4 regions of the Thauera sp. SDU_THAU2 genome follow, and region 2 is predicted to be linked to each of the others. Evidence: predicted binding sites of a transcription regulator. Region 2 holds the regulator's gene; each other region holds the start of a gene.
What was found. Region 2 encodes sigma-54, which starts transcription at its own class of promoters, with help from an activator protein. Its sites were predicted from a motif close to TGGCACGCTTNCTGCTNA; they were not measured.
Positions count from the first base shown of each region.

Region 1: AAFL97_RS05360 (phenol hydroxylase subunit) is a predicted target of sigma-54. The motif match lies at 1,218-1,235, and genes of this name have one in related genera.
Region 3: AAFL97_RS16080 (CmpA/NrtA family ABC transporter substrate-binding protein) is a predicted target of sigma-54. The motif match lies at 2,038-2,055, and genes of this name have one in related genera.
Region 4: AAFL97_RS03525 (PEP-CTERM sorting domain-containing protein) is a predicted target of sigma-54. The motif match lies at 2,702-2,719, and genes of this name have one in related genera.

Region 1 is NZ_JBBWUN010000003.1:910,306-915,293, forward strand. It holds gene AAFL97_RS05350 (sigma 54-interacting transcriptional regulator) at 1-420, opposite strand, end outside; gene AAFL97_RS05355 (2Fe-2S iron-sulfur cluster-binding protein) at 671-991, shown strand; gene AAFL97_RS05360 (phenol hydroxylase subunit) at 1,287-1,550, shown strand; partial or broken gene AAFL97_RS05365 (aromatic/alkene monooxygenase hydroxylase subunit beta) at 1,583-2,579, shown strand; gene AAFL97_RS05370 (MmoB/DmpM family protein) at 2,591-2,860, shown strand; gene AAFL97_RS05375 (aromatic/alkene/methane monooxygenase hydroxylase/oxygenase subunit alpha) at 2,887-4,440, shown strand; gene AAFL97_RS05380 (phenol hydroxylase subunit P4) at 4,502-4,861, shown strand; partial or broken gene AAFL97_RS05385 (NADH:ubiquinone reductase (Na(+)-transporting) subunit F) at 4,931-4,988, shown strand, end outside.
Region 2 is NZ_JBBWUN010000003.1:3,663,620-3,668,607, forward strand. It holds gene recA (recombinase RecA) at 1-868, shown strand, start outside; gene recX (recombination regulator RecX) at 889-1,338, shown strand; gene lptB (LPS export ABC transporter ATP-binding protein) at 1,325-2,047, shown strand; gene AAFL97_RS18905 (RNA polymerase factor sigma-54) at 2,054-3,514, shown strand; gene hpf (ribosome hibernation-promoting factor, HPF/YfiA family) at 3,532-3,858, shown strand; gene ptsN (PTS IIA-like nitrogen regulatory protein PtsN) at 3,995-4,456, shown strand; gene hprK (HPr(Ser) kinase/phosphatase) at 4,453-4,988, shown strand, end outside.
Region 3 is NZ_JBBWUN010000003.1:3,082,171-3,087,158, reverse strand. It holds gene bluB (5,6-dimethylbenzimidazole synthase) at 1-471, shown strand, start outside; gene AAFL97_RS16085 (nitrate- and nitrite sensing domain-containing protein) at 611-1,903, shown strand; gene AAFL97_RS16080 (CmpA/NrtA family ABC transporter substrate-binding protein) at 2,201-3,460, shown strand; partial or broken gene ntrB (nitrate ABC transporter permease) at 3,513-4,464, shown strand; gene AAFL97_RS16070 (ABC transporter ATP-binding protein) at 4,476-4,988, shown strand, end outside.
Region 4 is NZ_JBBWUN010000003.1:522,657-527,644, forward strand. It holds gene AAFL97_RS03510 (ThiF family adenylyltransferase) at 1-763, shown strand, start outside; gene AAFL97_RS03515 (nitroreductase family protein) at 765-887, shown strand; gene AAFL97_RS03520 (molybdopterin biosynthesis protein MoeY) at 862-1,821, shown strand; gene AAFL97_RS03525 (PEP-CTERM sorting domain-containing protein) at 1,933-2,640, opposite strand; gene AAFL97_RS03530 (DUF2721 domain-containing protein) at 2,861-3,328, opposite strand; gene AAFL97_RS03535 (SDR family oxidoreductase) at 3,531-4,676, opposite strand; gene AAFL97_RS03540 (AMP-dependent synthetase/ligase) at 4,673-4,988, opposite strand, start outside.

The DNA of each region.
Region 1 (4,988 bases), 2.8 Mb from region 2:
ATCCACTTCCCCGAAGGCCTGGACGTGGGCCTCGGCTTCCCAGGCACCGTGCCAGAGGAATTCGCCATAGAAAGTGCTGGCCTGCATGTCGAATTCCAGACGTACCGGTTCGACGCGCGCACACCCCTCGAGCATGTGCAATTGCGGCCCGACGACGAATGCATCGGCAGGTTCGCATGCCTGGCGGGTCTTGCGCGCAAGCTCCGCGTCGCGCATGCCGGAGGCGAAGCCTATGCGCGTGAGGATGCGGCGCGCCTGCTGCTGGCCTACGGAGGCGATCAGTTCCTTGCGCAGTTCGGACATGGCGCCCACATGCAGCAGCAGCATGCGGTGCTCGCTCAGCCAGATATGCCCGTCTTCGGGTGCGAACCGGAGCAGGCTGCGCAGGTCTGCGCTCTCCGGGTATTGGATGGTGGTCACGGATCTCCTCCAGATTGGCGTCGCCTCCGCTCTGCCGGCGGCTGGCTCTCCCGGACCCTCGGTACCGTCCGGACACCGGACGAAGCTTAAACGAGTGCTTGTGCTTGGGGGACAGGGAAAGCATGATTATAAATAAAATCTCGAGAAAACAAGTGGGCGGCATGATTCTTGTATCTGTCGCCGTGAGCCGCCGGTCGTGTGGACGAATTGCCGATCGACGGCAAGCACATCGAAAGAGGAGACAGCCCGGATGAGGCAGAGATTTGTGGTGGCGATCGAAGGTTGCGGCGAAAGACTCAGCTGCGCGGACAGCGACAACGTGTTGTGTGCCATGGAAGCCCTTGGCCGCAAGGGCATCCCGGTGGGCTGCCGGGGTGGCGGCTGCGGCGTGTGCAAGGTCAGGGTGATGCAGGGGAGCTACCACACGCACCGCATGAGCCGTAGCTGCGTATCCGAAGCGGAAGAGGCCGCAGGTGTGGTACTGGCCTGCAAGCTTTTTCCCGACAGCGACCTGAGGATCGAGGTGGTCGGCAAGATGGCCAGGGCAGTGTGCGCCGGGGTGGCGAAATGACTGGATGAGCACCTGAGCGGGCAGGTGGTGCAGCGGGCCGGAAGACGGAAGTCTCCGGCCCGCTTTGTTTTCCGGTCGGGGTGCTGCATTGCAATAAATCGAATGAATCAAATGATCGATCAAATCGATGAATTGACCATTTGGTGAAGCGCCAGGGGATGGGCGAAGCACGATGAAATATCGAGATAAATGCTGATTGCCATGGAAATCCACGGTTTTGTGAGATTGGCACGGAAGTTGTTAATGCATGTCCTGTCGCGATCCCACATTGATCAAACCGGAGGAGGGGAAGGATATGAAGGATGCCGAGCCTGCGATCGACATCGGCCGGAAGTTCGTGCGCCTCATCGAGCGCAGGCCGGATGGATTCGTCGAGTTCGAGTTCGCCATCGGCGACCCCGAGCTCTACGCCGAGCTGCTGCTTCCGGCTGAGGCCTACGACTCGTTTTGCCGGGCCAACGGCGTCACGTTCCTCGAACCCCGGGAAGGGGAATGCGCGGAAGAGGCCGAAGACTGGAACTGGAACCTGCATCAAGCCACGCAGCAGCGCTTCCGCTGACTGCAGCCATACAAGCAAAAGGAGGAGCGTCCATGCAGATCGATCTGCGCACCGTGTCCATCAAGCCCTTGCGGCACACCTTCGACAACATCGCCCGCCGCATCGGCGCGGACAAGCCGGCATCCCGCTACCAGGAAGGTACGCTGGACATGCAGCAGGAGGCGAACTACCACTATCGCCCGACCTGGGGATCTCGATCACCTGATCTACGACCGTGACCGGACCGCGATCAGGATGGCCGACTGGTACAGCTTCAAGGACCCGCGCCAGTACTACTACGGTGCCTACACCATGGCTCGGGCCAAGCAGCAGGACACCGCCGAGGCCAATTTCGATTTCGTCGAGAACCGTGGCCTGGCCGCGACGCTGCCGGACGAAATCCGCGACACCGTGCTGGCGCTGCTGATTCCGCTGCGGCACGTGGCCTGGGGCGCCAACATGAACAACGCCGCCGTCTGTGCCTACGGCTACGGCACGGCCTTCACCCAGCCCTGCATCTACCACGCGATGGACCAGCTCGGCATCGCCCAGTACCTGACCCGCGTCGGTCTGCTGCTGGGCGACGTGGATTCGCTCGATGCTGCCAAGCAGGCATGGATGGAAGACGACACCTGGCAGGGGCTGCGCCGCTACGTCGAGGACACCCTGGTGCTGCGCGACCCGTTCGAGCTGTTCGTGGCGCAGAACGTGGCGCTCGACGGCCTGCTGTATCCGCTGGTGTACGAAACGATCGTCGACGACGTGCTCTCGGCCAAGGGCGGCACGCCGGTGGCGATGCTGACCCAGTTCATGACCGACTGGCATGCCGAGACCCGCAAATGGATCGACGCCACGGTCAAGACCGCCGCCGCCGAATCGGCCGGGAACAAGACCGTCCTCGCCGACTGGATCGTGCAATGGCGCGACCGTGCGGCGGCGGCGCTGCTGCCGGTGTCGCGCATCGCCCTCGGCGAGCGTGCCGACGAACTGACCACCGAAATCGTCCAGCAGTTCAACGCACGCATGGCCAAGGCCGGCGTGCCCCTCTGAGGAATTTCCCGATGTCCACCGTATTCATCGCGCTGCAGACCAACGAAGAGACCCGCCAGGTCATCGAGGCCATCGTGCAGGACAACCCCGATGCCGTCGTCAATGAGCAGCCCGCGATGGTGAAGATCGATGCTCAGGACAGGCTGGTCATCCGCCGCGAGACGATCGAGGAGCTGATCGGCCGCCCGTTCGACCTGCAGGAGCTGCAGGTCAATCTGATCACCATGACCGGCAACCTCGACCAGACCGACGACGAGATGGTCCTTTACTGGAACGCCTGAACCGGCACGCCAAGGAGACACGAACCATGGATATGCAAGCCGCCAAGAAGAAACTCGGCCTCAAGGAGCGCTACGCGGTGATGACCCGCGGCCTCGACTGGGCGCCCTCCTACCAGAAGATGGAGGACATCTACCCCTACGTCGCCTACGAGGGGATCAAGATCCACGACTGGGACAAATGGGAGGACCCGTTCCGTCTGACGATGGATGCCTACTGGAAGTACCAGGCCGAGAAGGAGCGCAAGCTCTACGCGATCATCGACGCCTTCAACCAGAACAACGGCCACCTCAACGTCACCGACGCGCGCTACATCAACGCCGTCAAGCTGTTCATCAGCGGCATCAGCCCGCTCGAATACGTCGCCCACCGCGGCTTTGCCCATGCCGGCCGCGCCTTTCCCGGGCCGGGGCCGCGCGTCGCCTGCCTGATGCAGTCGATCGACGAGATCCGCCATGCCCAGACCCAGGTGCATTCGATCTCGAACTACAACAAGTACTACAACGGCATGCACGATTTCCATCACGCCCATGACCGCGTGTGGTTCCTGTCGGTGCCCAAGAGCTTCTTCGACGATGCGCTGACCGCGGGCCCGTTCGAGTTCATGGTGGCGATCGGCTTCTCGTTCGAGTACGTGCTGACCAACCTGCTGTTCGTCCCCTTCGTCTCGGGCGCGGCCTACAACGGCGACATGGGCACGATGACCTTCGGCTTCTCGGCGCAGTCCGACGAGGCCCGCCACATGACGCTGGGCCTGGAGGTGATCAAGTTCATCCTCGAGCAGGACCCCGCCAACGTGCCGATCGTGCAGCGCTGGATCGACAAGTGGACCTGGCGCGGCTACCGCGTGCTGACGCTGGTGGCGATGATGATGGACTACATGCTGCCCAAGCGCACGATGAGCTGGAAGGAGGCCTGGGAAATCTATTTCGAGGAGAACGGCGGTGCGCTGTTCAAGGACCTCGCCCGCTACGGCATCACCATGCCCAAGTGCGCCGGGCAGATCGCGCTCGAAAAGGATCATCTGTCGCACCAGGCCTGGAGCACTTTCTACAACTACGCCGCTGCCGCCAACTTCCACACCTGGATGCCGGACGACGACGAGATGAAGTGGCTGGCGAGCAAGTATCCCGACAGCTTCGACAAGCTTTACCGCCCGCGCTACCGCTTCTGGCGCGAGCAGGCGGCCAAGGGCAACCGCTTCTACAGCAAGACGCTGCCGATGCTGTGCCAGGTCTGCCAGATCCCGATGGTCTTCACCGAACCGGGCGAGCCGACCAAGACCTGCTACCGCGAGCTCGACTACAGGGACGACAAGTATCACTTCTGCTCGGATCACTGCAAAAAGATCTTCGAGGACGAACCGGAGAAGTACACCCAGGCCTGGCTGCCGGTGCACCAGATCTACCAGGGCAACTGCTTCCCCGAAGGCAGCGATCCGACGGCGGAAGGCTTCGACCCGCTGGCCGAGGTGCTGAAGTTCTACAACCTGGAGCACGGCCGCGACAACCTGGATTTCGAGATCTCGGAAGACAGGAAGAACTTCGCCGAATGGCGCGGCCAGGCGACCAGGAACATCTGACCCCCACGGCTGCGGGCGACATCCTGCCTGCAGCCGGCAAAAAACACCCAGGAGACACGACATGGCTGTTGCTGCCATCAAAGCCTACGACTTCCCGCCTGCCGACTCGATGGACAAGTTCCACGGCGCCCGACTGCTCTACATCGGCTGGGAGGATCACCTGATGTTCTGCGCGCCTTTCGCCTTTGCCTTCCCGCCGACGATGCGTTTCGGCGACGTCGTCGACGGCGTGCTGCCGGGCTCGTTCGGCTACCACCCCGACTTCGCCCGCATCGACTGGGCGAAGGCCGAGTGGTTCAAGTCCGGCAAGCCCTTCGCCCCCGACTTCGGCAAGTCGCTGGCGGACAACGGACTCGGACACAAGGACGTGATCCGCTTCCGCACGCCGGGCCTCACCGGTATCGAGGGTTCCTGCAGTTGAACGCAAGGCGCGGGGCGGCGCTACCCGCCGTCTCCGCCCGCCGAAGAACGGATACGACGGAAACGAATCATGAGTCATGAACTGACGATCGAGCCGATCGGCCAGACGATCGAGGTCGAAGAGGGCC
Region 2 (4,988 bases):
CGGCCGCGTGGTCGAGATCTACGGTCCTGAATCCTCCGGCAAGACCACGCTGACGCTGCAGGTCATCGCCGAAATGCAGAAGCTCGGCGGCACCGCCGCCTTCATCGACGCCGAGCACGCGCTCGACGTCGGCTATGCCGAGAAGCTCGGCGTCAACATCGAGGACCTGCTGATCTCGCAGCCCGACACCGGCGAACAGGCGCTCGAGATCGCCGACATGCTGGTGCGCTCGGGCGGCGTCGACATCGTCGTCATCGACTCGGTCGCCGCGCTGACGCCGAAGGCCGAAATCGAGGGCGAGATGGGCGACCAGTTGCCCGGCCTGCAGGCCCGCCTGATGTCGCAGGCGCTGCGCAAGCTGACCGCCAACATCAAGCGCACCAACACGCTGGTGATCTTCATCAACCAGATCCGCATGAAGATCGGCGTCATGTTCGGCAGCCCCGAGACCACCACCGGCGGCAACGCGCTGAAGTTCTACGCCTCGGTGCGCATGGACATCCGCCGCACCGGCACGATCAAGAAGGGCGACGAAGTGGTCGGCTCCGAGACCCGCGTCAAGGTCGTCAAGAACAAGGTCTCGCCGCCGTTCAAGGAAGCGCACTTCGACATCCTGTACGGCGAAGGCATTTCGCGCGAAGGCGAGATCATCGACCTCGGCGTGGTGCACAAGATCGTCGACAAGTCCGGCGCCTGGTATTCCTACAACGGCGACAAGATCGGCCAGGGCAAGGACAACTCGCGCGAGTTCCTGCGCAACAACCCGGCGCTGGCGCGCGAGATCGAGAACAAGGTCCGTGCCGCCGTCAGCCTGCCCGAGATGCCGTCGGGCGGCGCAGCCCCGGCCGTCGCGGCGGACGAGGCCTGATCGGGACGCCAGCGGCTGCCATGGCCGAACCGAGCCTGCGCGAACGCGCCCTGCGCCACCTCGCCCGCCGCGACCACTCTCGCGCCGAACTGGCGAAGAAGCTCGCGGCCCACGGCGACGAGGACGAGATCCGGGCGGTGATCGAACGCATGGGCGAGCTCGGCCTGCAGTCCGACGAGCGCTTCGCCCAGGCTTTCGTGCGCAGCAAGGCGGCGCGCTTCGGCGCCGGCCGCCTGCGCAGCGAAATGGCCCGGCGTGGCCTCGACCGTGACCTGGTCGACGAGGCAATCGCCAGCGAATGTGCAGAATCGGAATCAGAGCGTGCGCGCAGCGTGCTGCGCAGCCGCTTCACCACGCCGCCCGCCGATGCCCGCGAATGGGCGCGGCAGGCGCGCTTCCTGCAAACCCGCGGCTTCGCACCCGACCTGATCCGCAAGCTGCTGAAAGAGCCCTACGATGAGTCTGCTTAAGGTCGCTGGCCTGCAAAAGCGCTACAAGGCACGCACCGTTGTACATGACGTCGGCTTCGAAGTCGGCTCGGGCGAGGTCGTCGGCCTGCTCGGCCCCAACGGCGCGGGCAAGACCACCTGCTTCTACATGATCGTCGGCCTGGTGCGCGCCGACGGCGGCCAGATCGGCCTCGACGGCAAGGACCTGACCCACCTGCCGATCCACGCCCGGGCGCGGCTGGGCCTGTCCTACCTGCCGCAGGAAATGAGCGTGTTCCGCAAGCTCACGGTGGCCGAGAACATCCGCGCCGTGCTGGAGCTTCAGGGGCTGGAGAACCGCCAGGTGGACGAGCGCCTGCAGGAGCTGCTCGAAGAGCTCAGCATCGGCCATCTGCGCGACAACACCGCCATCTCGCTGTCGGGCGGCGAACGCCGCCGCTGCGAGATCGCCCGCGCACTGGCCACCGACCCGCGCCTGATCCTGCTCGACGAGCCTTTCGCCGGTGTCGATCCGATCGCGGTGATCGACATCCAGAAGATCATCCGCTTCCTCAAGGAACGCGGCATCGGCGTGCTGATCACCGATCACAACGTCCGCGAGACGCTCGGCATCTGCGACCGCGCCTACATCATCAGCGAAGGCCGCGTGCTCGCAAGCGGCCAGCCGGGCGAGATCATCGCCAACGAAAAAGTCCGCCAGGTCTACCTCGGCGAACATTTCCGCCTCTAGTCCAGGATGAAACCCAGTCTCCAGCTCAAGCTCTCCCAGCACCTCACGCTGACGCCGCAACTGCAACAGTCGATCAAGCTGCTGCAGTTGTCGACGATCGAGCTGAACCAGGAGATCGAACGCTTCCTGCTCGAGAACCCGATGCTGGAGCGCGAGGAGTTCGACGAACCACCGCCCAGGCTCGAGCCCTCGACCAGCACCTCGCCGGCCGAGCGCGAGCGCGAACAGCAGCGCGAAGCCGACACCGACGCGGGCGGCGACGGCGACGCCGGTGGCGCAGCCGAGCGCGAAGGCGGCGAAGAAGGCATCGACTGGTCGAACGTCGGCACCGGCGCGTCGGCCAAGCGCGACGATGACGACGACGTCGACTTCCAGGAAATCCAGGCCGCCGAGCTGTCGCTGCGCGAACACCTCGACCAGCAGGTCGCGCTGTCGCCGCTGAACGATCTCGACCGTGCGCTGGTGCGCTTCATCATCGAAGCGCTCGACGACGACGGCTACCTGTACCAGCCGCTCGAAGAGCTGCTCGAACTGCTACCGGCCGAGCTCGAGATCGACCTCGACGACCTGTCGATCGCACTGCGCCACGTGCAGCACCTCGATCCGGCAGGCATCGGCGCCCGCACGCCGCAGGAATGCCTGGCGCTGCAGTTGCGCGCGATGCCCGAAAGCTCGATCCAGATGCTGGCGCTCGAGATCGTCGATGCGCACCTCGAACTGCTGGCCGAACGCAACTTCGTCCGCCTGAAGAAGCTGACCGGCTGCAACGACGACGAACTGCGCGCCGCGCACGCCCTGATCTGCAGCCTGGACCCGCACCCCGGCCTGCGCCACTCGGCTTCCGAGACGCGCTACGTGCTGCCCGACGTCATCGTGCGCAAGGTCCGCGGCCGCTGGACCGTCAGCCTGAACCAGGAAGCGATGCCGCGCCTGCGCGTCAATCGTCTGTACGCCAGCCTGCTGCAGCAGAACAGGGGACAGGGCGGCGGGCTCACCGGCCAACTGCAGGAAGCGCGCTGGCTGATCAAGAACGTGCAGCAGCGCTTCGACACCATCCTGCGCGTGTCCCAGGCCATCGTTGACCAGCAAAGACAGTTCTTCGATCATGGTGATGTGGCGATGAGGCCACTGACCCTCCGGGAGATCGCAGACCAGCTCGAACTGCACGAATCCACCGTATCGCGCGTCACGACGCAGAAGTACATGGCGACACCGCGTGGCGTCTTCGAACTCAAGTATTTCTTCGGCAGCCACGTTTCCACCGACACCGGCGGAGCAGCTTCCTCAACGGCAATCCGCGCACTGATCCGCCAGCTGGTGGACGCAGAGGACAGGAAGAAGCCCCTGTCCGACGCACGAATTGCAGAAGTTCTGGGCCAGCAGGGTATCGTGGTCGCACGTCGCACCATCGCGAAATACCGCGAATCACTCAATATCCCGCCGGTCAGTTTGCGCAAATCGATCTGACAACAACAGGAGTTAGCATGAATCTCAACATCACCGGGCGCCACGTCGAAGTCACGCCGGCCATTCGCGACTACGTCGGCGCCAAGCTCGACCGCGTCATCCGCCACTTCGACAACGTCACCAGCGTGGCGGTGATCCTCTCCGTCGAGAAGCTGCAACAGAAGGCCGAAGTCACGCTGCACGTGCGCGGCAAGGACATCTTCGTCGAAAGCGAGGATACCGACCTGTACGCCGCCATCGACGCGATGGCCGACAAGCTCGACCGCCAGGTCCAGAAGTACAAGCAGAAAATGACCGACCACAACCACGAAGCCCTGAAGCACCAGGCGCCGCCCGAGGCCTGATCGCCCATTGCGGTTTTATGTCCGGGGTGTGGTTATAATGCGCGCGTTTTCAAGACGCGGCTTCAACGCACCCCGGTCCAACCCCGTCGCCCAGCGTGGCGCCAGCGGTAACGGCGCTGCGCAAGCTCCATAGCGAATGAGCCTGATATCTCAACTCCTGCCACTGTCGAACGTGGTGGTCGATCTGGACGCCAGCAGCAAGAAGCGCGTCTTCGAACAAGCGGGCCTGCTGTTCGAGAACAACCAGGGCATCGCCCAGAGCCTGGTGTTCGACAGCCTGTTCGCCCGCGAACGGCTCGGTTCCACCGGCCTCGGCCAGGGTATCGCGATTCCCCACGGCCGCATCAAGGGCCTCAAGGACGCGGCAGGCGCCTTCCTCCGCCTGGCGGCACCGGTGCAGTTCGACTCGCCCGACGGCAAACCGGTCAATCTGCTGTTCGTGCTGCTCGTGCCCGAGCAGGCCAACGAGACCCACCTGCAGCTGCTGTCCGAACTGGCGCAGATGTTCAGCGACCGCGAGTTCCGCGAAGCCCTGCTCGATGCGCCCGACGCCGCGCACATCCACAAGCTGTTCGGGAACTGGGGCGCCGATGAATGAGGCAGACCAGCGTCGCGCGGCTGTTCGAGGCTGAACGGGAGCTCCTTCAGCTCAGCCATGTCAGCGGACGGCTGGATGCCGTGCTGGCCGTGGCCGAGGAGCGGATCTGGCCGGCCGACCTCGTCGGCCACCTGAACCTGATCCACCCCACCCGCCTGCAGATCGTCGGCGCCGCCGAACTGGCCTGGGCCCAGCGCCAGACCACCGACAAGGTCACCCACCACCTCAACGAGATCCTGTCCAGCCAGCCGCCGGCGATCATCGTCGCCGACGGCTGCACGGTATCGAACATCATCCGCGGCGTCTGCGAAGCGCACGACGTCGCGCTATTCACCACACCCCAGCCATCGGCCAGCGTCATCGACCAGCTGCGGCTCTACCTGTCGCGCGAACTGGCCGAGAAAGCCTCGCTGCACGGCGTTTTCATGGACGTGCTCGGCGTCGGCGTACTGATCACCGGCGACTCCGGCGCCGGCAAGTCCGAGCTCGCGCTCGAACTGATCTCGCGCGGCCACGGCCTGGTCGCCGACGA
Region 3 (4,988 bases), 580 kb from region 2:
GAAGCCGAGCAGATGTTCGAGACCGGCAAGCGGGGCACGTACCGCAAGCTGAAGCTGGAAGGCATCCTTGAAGCGCCGCTCAACCTGTGCATCACCTGCGATCGCAGCCGCAACGGCCCGGTGGTGCTCGGCCGCACCCACATGCCGGAGATGGACATCTACAGCGCGGTCTGCGCGGTGCAGAACCTGTGGCTGGCGGCGCGTGCCGAAGGGCTGGGGGTGGGCTGGGTCAGCATCCTGCACCCGCAGGCGCTGCGCGAGACGCTCGGCATCCCGGACGGAATCGTGCCGATCGCCTATCTCTGCATCGGCCATGTCAGCCATTTCCATCAGCGCCCGGAGCTGGAGTCGGCCGGCTGGCTCAAGCGCATGCCGCTGACCGAGCTGCTGCATTTCGATCGTTGGCAGGGCGAGGCGGACGAAGCGGGCGAGCGTTTCGCCGACGCCGTCTCGCGCGTCATGCCGGCATAACCGGGCCACCATTCCGCTTTTTCGGCCTTCGCGCAGCCGCCGCTCGGTGTGGCGCGCACAGGCTTGCACGGCAATTGCTTGTTGCTGTGGCCACGGTCATTCCGGCCGAGGCCATGGCAACGAGGATTCCGGAGAGAGGATGAAGACGGCGCTCGCATTTCTGCTCGCAGCGCGCCGCTGCGAAATCGACGATCTCGAACGGCTCGCGCTCAGTTGCGAACTGGTGCAGGCGGTCAGTGAACTCGTCCACCAGCTCCAGCGGGAACGCGGCGCTTCCAACGTCTTTCTCGGCTCGGAAGGCGCCCGCTTCGGCCCCCAGCGCGAAGCGCAACTGCTTGCCAGCCGGGCCGCGGAGGCCGAGGTCCGGAGCTGGCTCAAGCGCCCGGAACTGGGCGGCGAGAAGTCGGGCGGCGCGGTGCATGGCGGCTCGCGCCTGCTGACGCGCATCGCGCTTGCGCTGCATGCGCTGGATGCCTTGCCCGGGCTGCGCGGCGACATTGCCGCCCGGCGCTGCCGGCCCGATGTGTCGACCGCGCGCTACAGCGAGATCATCGCGGCCTTGCTCGCGCTGGTGTTCGAGGCTGCCGACGTGGCGGTCGATCCCGGGGTTTCGCGGCTGCTGGTCGCGCTGTTCAACCTGATGCAGGGCAAGGAGTTCGCCGGCCAGGAGCGCGCGCTGGGCGCGGCGCTGTTCGCCGCGGGCCATCCGGCGCCCGAGCGCGTGCAGTCCATCCTGCACCTGATCGATGCGCAGGCGCAGTGCTTCCGGCGCTTCGAAGGTTTCTGCGGCGACGAGGTGCTGCGCCAGTGGCGGGCGCTGCAGTCCGTCATGCCGCTGGCCGAACTCGAACGCCTGCGCCGGATACTGCTGGCGTCGACGCTGGGTTCGGCGCTCGATCCCGCGCTGGCCGAGGCCTGGTTCGACTGCTGCTCGCAGCGCCTCGACCAGATGCACGAAGCCGAGGTGGCGCTCGCCCGCGGCCTGGGCGAATCCTGCGCGCGGCGGATCGCCTCGGCGCGGACCGAGGCGCAGGACCAGGCGGCCTTGCTCGAAGCCTTGTCCGCGGCGCCGGAGATCCGGGCGCCGCTCGACATGCTGATCGGTGCCGAGATGGCCGGGGAGGGGGCGCCGGCAGAGCCTGCCCAGGGCGATGAGCCTTTCGGTCCGCAACTGCGGCGTTCGATCGTCGATCTGCTCCATGCCCAGTCGCAGCGCCTGCAGGCGATGAGCGACGAACTCGACGCGGCGCGCGCGGCGCTGGACGAGCGCAAGCTGATCGAGCGCGCGAAAGGCCTACTGATGGCCTGCCGCGGCCTTTCCGAGGACGAGGCCTACCGCCTGCTGCGCCAGACCGCGATGAGCCAGGGGAGGCGCCTGGCCGAAGTCGCCGCGGCGACGCTGGCGCTGGCCCCGGTGCTGGGCAGGCACTAGGCGGGGCGGCGCACCAGGGATGTGCAGGCAACTGCCGATGCTGCACTGCAGCAGTGCATCCGGCCTCGCCGCGTCGTCATGCAGCCGGCTGGCAAACCGATGAAATGCAAGGGAAACGAGTCGATCCTGCAAACTGGCACGCTTGCTGCATAGGCTAGGGCAAGGCTGGGCCAACGGCGGTCCGGCATTCGATCTCCCGACTCGAACACAGGACAACGGCGTCCATTCCCCTTCGCGCTGCGCGAAGTGAGGGATGGGCGCCTTTTCGTTTTTGCCATGCTTTCCAAGGAGCACATCATGAAGACGCTCAAGACCGAAACCACGGTGCTGTCGCGCCGCGGCTTCATCAAGGCGGGGGCCGCGGCCGGCACGGCCGCGCTGCTGCCGGGCCTGTTTCCCGGCGGCGCCTGGGCCGCCGGCTCCGATGCGCCGGAAAAGAAGGAGATCAAGGTCGGCTTCATCCCGCTGACCGACTGTGCCTCGGTGGTGATGGCGGCGGTGAGGAAGTTCGACGAGAAGTACGGCATCAGGATCGTGCCGAGCAAGGAAGCGAACTGGGCCTCGGTGCGCGACAAGCTGCTGTCGGGCGAGCTGGACGCCGCGCACGTGCTGTACGGCCTCGTTTATGGCGTGCATATGGGCGTCGGCGGGCCGAAGCGGGACATGGCGGTGCTGATGACGCTGAACAACAACGGCCAGGCCATCACGCTCGCGTCCCAGTTGAAGGAGAAGGGCGTGGTCGATGGCGCCTCGCTGAAGAAGCTGGTGGCGACGAGCGAACCCGGCAGCTACACCTTCGCCCAGACCTTCCCGACCGGCACCCATGCGATGTGGCTGTACTACTGGCTGGCGGCGCACGACATCCATCCGTTCAAGGACGTCAAGAGCATCGTCGTGCCGCCGCCGCAGATGGTGGCCAACGCCCGCGTCGGCAACATGCACGGCTACTGCGTCGGCGAGCCCTGGAACCAGCGCGCGGTCATCGACGGCATCGGCTTCACCGCCGTCACCACCCAGGACATCTGGACCGACCACCCGGAGAAGGTGCTCGGCACGAGCGCCGCCTGGGTGGACAAGCATCCCAACGCGGCGCGGGCGCTGACCGCCGCGGTGCTCGACGCTTCGCGCTGGATCGACGCCTCGGAGGCCAACCGCAAGGAGACGGCCAAGGTCATCGCCGCGCGCTCCTACGTCAATACCGACGTCGACGTCATCGAAGGCCGGATCCTCGGCCAATACGACAACGGCCTCGGCCGCAAGTGGCAAGACGCCAACGCGATGAAGTTCTTCCGCGACGGCGCCGCGACCTTCCCCTGGCTCTCCGACGGCATGTGGTTCCTGACCCAGCACCGGCGCTGGGGCCTGCTCGGCAGCGACGTCGATTACCTGGCGGCCGCCCGCGCGATCAATCGCCTCGACATCTACCGCCAGGCGGCGACCGCGGCCGGCGTCGCCCTGCCCGCGGGCGAGATGCGCAGCAGCACGCTGATCGACGGCGTGGTGTGGGACGGCACGGAGCCGGCGAAGTATGCCGGCAGCTTCAAGCTCAAGGCCTGAACCGGAGGACGGAAACATGACTGCAGCAATGATCGCGGCGCGGCCGGGAAACATGAGCGGAACCGACGCCACCGAAGCCGATGCCGGCAGGACGGCGGTGCCGATCGACGAGACAGGGAACGAGCTGCCGGCGACGGCGGGCGCAGCCGAGGCGGAAGACGGCGTGAAGGAAAAGGCGGAAAAAAGCGCCAGCCTGCCGGCCGAACCGCTGGCCGGCCGGATCGGCGAGTGGGCCAGGGCCGCACTGCGCACGGTGCTGCCGCCGCTGGCCGGGCTGGCGCTGCTGATCGGCATCTGGCATCTCGCCACCTTCGGCGGTGGCGGCATTCCCGGCCCGGGCCAGACCTGGGATGCGGCGGTGGCGCTGTTCTCCGATCCTTTCTATATCGATGGACCGAACGACCAGGGCATCGGCTGGAACGTGCTCGCCTCGCTCGAACGGGTCGGCATCGGCTTCGGCATCGCCGCGCTGGTCGGCATTCCGGCGGGTTTCCTGCTCGGCCGCTTCGCGCTGCTGTCGCAGATGCTGAACCCGATCATCAGCCTGCTACGCCCGGTGTCGCCGCTGGCCTGGCTGCCGATCGGCCTGCTGGTGTTCCAGCGCGCCGATCCGGCGGCGACCTGGACCATCTTCATCTGCTCGATCTGGCCGATGATCCTCAACACCGCCCAGGGCGTCACCCGCGTGCCGCAGGACTACCTCAACGTCGCACGCGTGCTGAACCTGTCGGAGTGGAAGGTGTTCCACGAAGATCCTGTTCCCGGCGGTGCTGCCCTACATGCTGACCGGCATCCGCCTGTCGATCGGCACTGCCTGGCTGGTCATCGTCGCCGCCGAGATGCTCACCGGCGGCGTCGGCATCGGCTTCTGGGTGTGGGACGAATGGAACAACCTCAAGGTCGAGCACATCATCATCGCGATCTTCGTCATCGGCATCGTCGGCCTGATCCTCGAGCAGATGCTGATGCTGGTCGCCCGCCGTTTCAGTTACGAGAACCGTTGAGGAGACCCACCATGACGAAGAAAATCGTCCAGATCGAGAATGTCGGCCAGAGTTTCGACACCAAGAAAGGCAGGTTCGTCGCCCTGCGCGACATCGATCTCGACATCCACGAAGGCGAGAGCATCGCGCTGATCGGCCACTCCGGCTGCGGCAAGTCGACGCTGCTGAACCTGATCGCCGGCCTGACCCGGCCGAGCAGCGGCGTGATGCTGTGCGGCGGACGCGAGATCGCCGGTCCGGGGCCGGAGCGCGCGGTGGTGTTCCAGAACCACTCGCTGCTGCCCTGGCTGACCTGCTTCGACAACGTCTATCTCGCCGTCGAGCGCGTGTTCGCGGCCAAGGAGGGCAAGGCCAGCCTGAAGCGGCGCACCCACGAGGCGCTCGAACTGGTCGGCCTGGCCCATGCCGAGACCAAGTTCCCGCACGAGATCTCGGGCGGCATGAAGCAGCGCGTCGGCATCGCCCGTGCGCTGTCGATGCAGCCGCGCATCCTGCTGATGGACGAGCCGTTCGGCGCCCTCGAC
Region 4 (4,988 bases), 3.1 Mb from region 2:
TGGTGGCGTTCATCTGCTCACTCTGGCACGTCTGGGCATCGGGCGTTTCAATATTTCCGATTTCGATGATTTTGACATAGTCAATTTCAATCGACAGGCCGGTGCCGTAGTGGGGTCGCTGGGGCAGCCCAAGGCAGAGGTGCTGGCGAGGATGGCGGCTGAGATCAATCCAATGACGGAAATCAGAATGTTTCCGCAAGGGGTGTCGGACGACAACCTCGATGATTTTCTGTCGGGAGTCGATCTCTACGTCGATGGTCTGGATTTCTTCTCGTTCACAGCCCGCCGCTCGACCTTTGCAGCCTGCCATCGCCTGGGGATTCCCGCCGTGACTGCTGCTCCCCTGGGGATGGGGACTGCTGTGCTGGTGTTTCTGCCGGGGCAGATGTCGTTCGAGGAGTATTTCTGCCTGGAAGGATGCGACGAAGAGGAGATGGCTATTCGCTTCCTGCTCGGTTTGTCGCCTGCCATGCTGCAGCGAAGCTATCTGGCGGATCCATCCCGGGTGAACCTGACCGAGCGTCGTGGGCCCTCTACCATCATGGCGTGCCAACTGTGTGCGGGTGTTGCGGCAACGGAGGCAGTCAAGATCCTGCTGGGGCGGGGGGATGTGATTGCCGCACCGCGCGGATATCAGTTCGATGCCTATCGTAACCGGTTCGTACGTACGTGGCGGCCTGGCGGCAATCGTAATCCCCTGCAGCGGCTCGGGCTCATGATCGCACGTTGGCAGTTGAGCCGAATGAAATCCACGGGAGCATGAAGTGAGCAGTCGCGAAACACTATTGGAAATTCTGAATCTCGCGCGCTGGGCGCCCAGTGGCGACAACACTCAGCCCTGGAAATTCGAAATACTCGCTGATGACCATGTTGCGGTACGGTCATGATACCCGGGACTGGTGCCTCTACGACATGGACGGACGGGCGAGCCAGATGGCGCATGGCGCCTTGCTCGAAACCCTGAGGATTGCCGCGACCCGATTCGGTTTGCGTACTGAATGGAACTGGAGGCCGGAAACGCCCGAACATGCTCCGATCTATGACGTAAAACTGGTGCCTGAAGCCGATGTCGCGGTCGACCCGTTACATCCCTTCATCACCACACGTACGGTGCAACGCAGGATGATGCGACGTACGCCACTGACGCCATCTGCCGTGCAGGCCTTGCGTCTTGCTCCTGGGGAAGGTTATTCGGTAAGACTCATCGAACCTACCGAAGAACGGCTGAAGGTGGCGCGCCTGTTGTGGACGAGTGCTCGCGTCCGCCTGACATGTCCCGAAGCCTTCGAAGTGCACCGGGAGATCATCGAGTGGGGTGCCACTTTCAGCAAGGATCGAATTCCCGAACGAGCAGTCGGTGTCGATCCGCTCACCGCCCGTTTAATGCAGTGGGCGATGAAAAGCTGGGCGCGTGTCGATGCGCTGAACCGCTACGCCTTCGGCACGGTTGCGCCGCGAGTGACGCTCGATTTTTTGCCGGCCTGGGCCTGCGCCGCGCACGTGCTTGTCGAGCGAGACGTTTTTCCGGCAAATTTGCCCGAGTTCGTGGATGCGGGGCGGGCGATGCAGCGAGTATGGCTGACGGCAGCGGCCCAAGGCTTGCATCTCCAGCCGCAGATGACACCGCTGATTTTTGGTTGGTATGCACAGGCTGAACGGCCGATTTCGGCCGACGAGTATGTCAATGCGGCGATGCGCGGAGTGGGCGCACAGGTCGAGCGAATGCTCGGTGATAAGGGAGTGTTTTTCTGCCGGGTCGGAGAGTCCGACATACCGATGTCGAGATCGATCCGCAAGGAATTGGCGGAGTTGATGGTTTAGATTGCCATATGGGTACAGGCTGTGCTTCTGTTTGTATTTCTTGAATGAAAAAGCCTCCATGACTGGAGGCTTTTTGGATGCAACCCGAGGTTTTGCCCCCGGGCTACTAGATTACTTGGCTTGCTTGCGACGCATGGCACCCAGACCGAGCAGGCCGAGACCGAGCAGAGCGAGCGAGGCAGGCTCAGGAACAGGAACGGAAGCATTAGTAATCCGCAAATCTACGGCAGAAATTGCGCCACCAGTGTTAATAATTGCCTGCAGCGCGTTTACCCTCGAAAAATCAGCAGTGCCGACAAACAGAGCGAATGGAATGAAGTACGATCCCGTACCTGCAGAAACAGCGTTGAAGACCGATTTTTCACCTTCGCTCGAATAAACTTCAAGGCTGAAGGGGAAGTCAAGATCGGCGAAGGTAACGTTCAGCTGAAAACCGGAACCCATACTTGCCAGATTGAGATCCCCAAGCCCCATGCTGGGCGTGAGGGTGTCGGTCACCGAACTCGCTCCATCCCAGCGGATACGTGCTTCTGCGTTGACGTCCGATGGGGTGTCAAAAATAAACCCGTTATTTGTGACGCCGACAAGAGGATCGCTGAGTGCGTTGTTGTCTGTAATGTTATTAACATAGATGGAGCGGTAGCCACCGAGCGCTTCCGCTGCTGCAATGGTGCTCCAGAGCCCCGTGCCATCTGCGGTAGTGTCTACCACGGCGGCTTGGTTAGTGGTGAAGCTATCAATAACCAAAGCGTGGGCGCTGACGCTCAGGGTCAGGGCGGTGGCTGCGAGGCCGCTCTTCAGGAGAGTTTGGAATTTCATGGTTGGGCTCCAAATCAAGGATTAAGCGCAAATGGCTGGACGGGTTGCGCACGTCAGGCTTTAAGCTAGAAGCGTGCCATTCGATAAAAATTCAATATAATCATGTGGATATAAATTTTTGCGCTTAGGGCGAAACAGGGTGTGTAAAAAAGACCGACACCCTGGATTGATGACATGCCGTTCCGATGAGTGCGCACGCAATCCGCGTCGGGTTTCAGTATCAGCGCAGGAGATCGCGCTGCATCTCCAGCACCTTGAAATTCAGCAGGTGGGTAGCCAGCACCGTCTCCCACATGAAGCAGCCGAGCGCCACCAGGAAGGACAGCACGCCCACCAGGAAACACGCCATTGCCACCAGTGGCCACTGTGTTTCCCACGCCTGCCCAAGGAACAGGGACACGATGGTGATGCCGATGCAAAACCCGCACAGAGCTAGGCAGCCGATGGAGAAGTTCGCGATGCGTCCCCGCTTGCGCAGGATCGTGAGTTCCATCAGCAAACGCTTGATGAGCTCCTGATCGGCGCTGGTTCGCACACGCTCGTCCAGTACGCGGGCCCGGTCGATGATGCGGGCCAGCCGCCCGGCCACGGCTCCGATCATGCCGGCCACCGCCGTCAGAAAGAACACCGGCGCCACCGCCAACTGGACGCTGTGGGTGACCGAGGCGACATCGACGGGCAGGCTCATGGCAATGGAGGTGATGATGGGAACGCACGCATGGTACGCAAAATCACCCGGTGCTGGATATGCTCGAAAGCGATGGCGTCTCGGCCGGTTTGTTGCGCCGGCGCTTCCGGGACTCGGCGCGTGGGCCTCGTTGTCGCCGGCTGCTTGCCGCGATCGTCGTCGATGCCCGTCTGGCGTGCCGGAAAGAGGCGCCGTGACGCTCCTACTGCTTGCGGTGCCTGGATGCTGCAATCCTGCCCAGGTAGTAGTCGAGTGCGCGCCGGGCGTGCTGATCCGCTCTTTCTGGCAGGGGTAGCTTGCGTGTCTTGAGCCAGCCCATATAGACGTCGTTGCCGAATGCCTGATGGTCCGAAAGATAGTCCATGTACATCGGAAAGGTCGCCAGCAGCCGCTTTTGCGGTGCAGGGAGAAACGGGCGCAGCAGGCGCGGCAGGGCGGCAAACCATGCCCGCGGAATGCTTCTGCCGCGGGGGATTTCCTGGCCGTGCTCCTGCAGGATCTGGCGCACGAGCACGGCCAGGCCTGCAATGCGCGGGGAGCGTTCGGGGCCTGAACACAGGTTCAGGATGTGTCCCCGGGGCGACTGCCCGTGGCTCGATGCCACGATGGCTGCCGCGACGTGGTCGACCGGAATGATGTCGAGCCTTGCGTCGCCGAAATCCGGCAGCAGGCCGGATGTCTTGCGTCCCGACAGGATTTCGCAGATGTAGTAGAAGATCTGGAAATGGATGATGCGGCCGTCGCGTGAGTCGCCGATCACCATGCTGGGCCGATGGACCGTGATCGGCAGCCCCTCTTTCTCGATGGCTGCGCGGACCAGGGTTTCGGCTTCGGCCTTGGATTGTTCGTAGGTGTTGTGGAAGGCACGGGCTTCGTCGATCCAGGTTTCGGGCAGGATGCCCGCTCGTTTGCCGGCGATGCCGACCGTGCTGACGAACTCCATCTTCTGCAGGGTGTTCCGCCTGGCCAGGGTGCGCGCGAGCTCGAGCATGACTTCGGCGGAGCCGACTGCCGAGCGTCGGGCATGGTCCAGCGGGTCGTTCATTCTGACGCTGGCGGCCGAATGGATGAGGTGCGTGGTGTCGTCGCCCAGGCGGGCGTAGGCGGCGGCGTCCAGGCCGAGCTGGGCTTGCGTGGCATCGCCACGCAATGCTTCCACGCGCCGGCGAGTTTCGTCGCCGGGCGGGAGTTGCCAGAAGTCGTGGAGCGCCTCGAGTCGCTGGGCGAGATGCTCATCCGACTCGGCGCGCAGCAGCACGCGGATGCGGGTGTCCCGGTTCTGCAGCAGCATGGGCACGATGGCGCTGCCGACGGCGCCCGACGCGCCGGTGAGAAGATAGGTGCTCATGGCGCGATGATGACGATGGGGGCTGAATTGGGGCCGTGGTCCGGGATGGCTTCGATGCGGCGGTAGGCCTCTGCGATGCTTTCGGCGAAGTGCTGCGCCACGACCTTGCGGCGCAGCTTCAGGTTTGCGGTGAGTTCGCCGTTCTCGATGCTGAACGGTGTCGATGTGATGATGACGGCGGCCGGACGCTGGTGGCTGGGAAGCGATGTGCAGATGGTCCGGACATCGCCGGCGATCTGCTCCGGGGAAGGCGCGGACGCTGTTTCGGTGCTGCTGGTCTTTCCCTGCATGAGGGTGACGATGACGACAGGG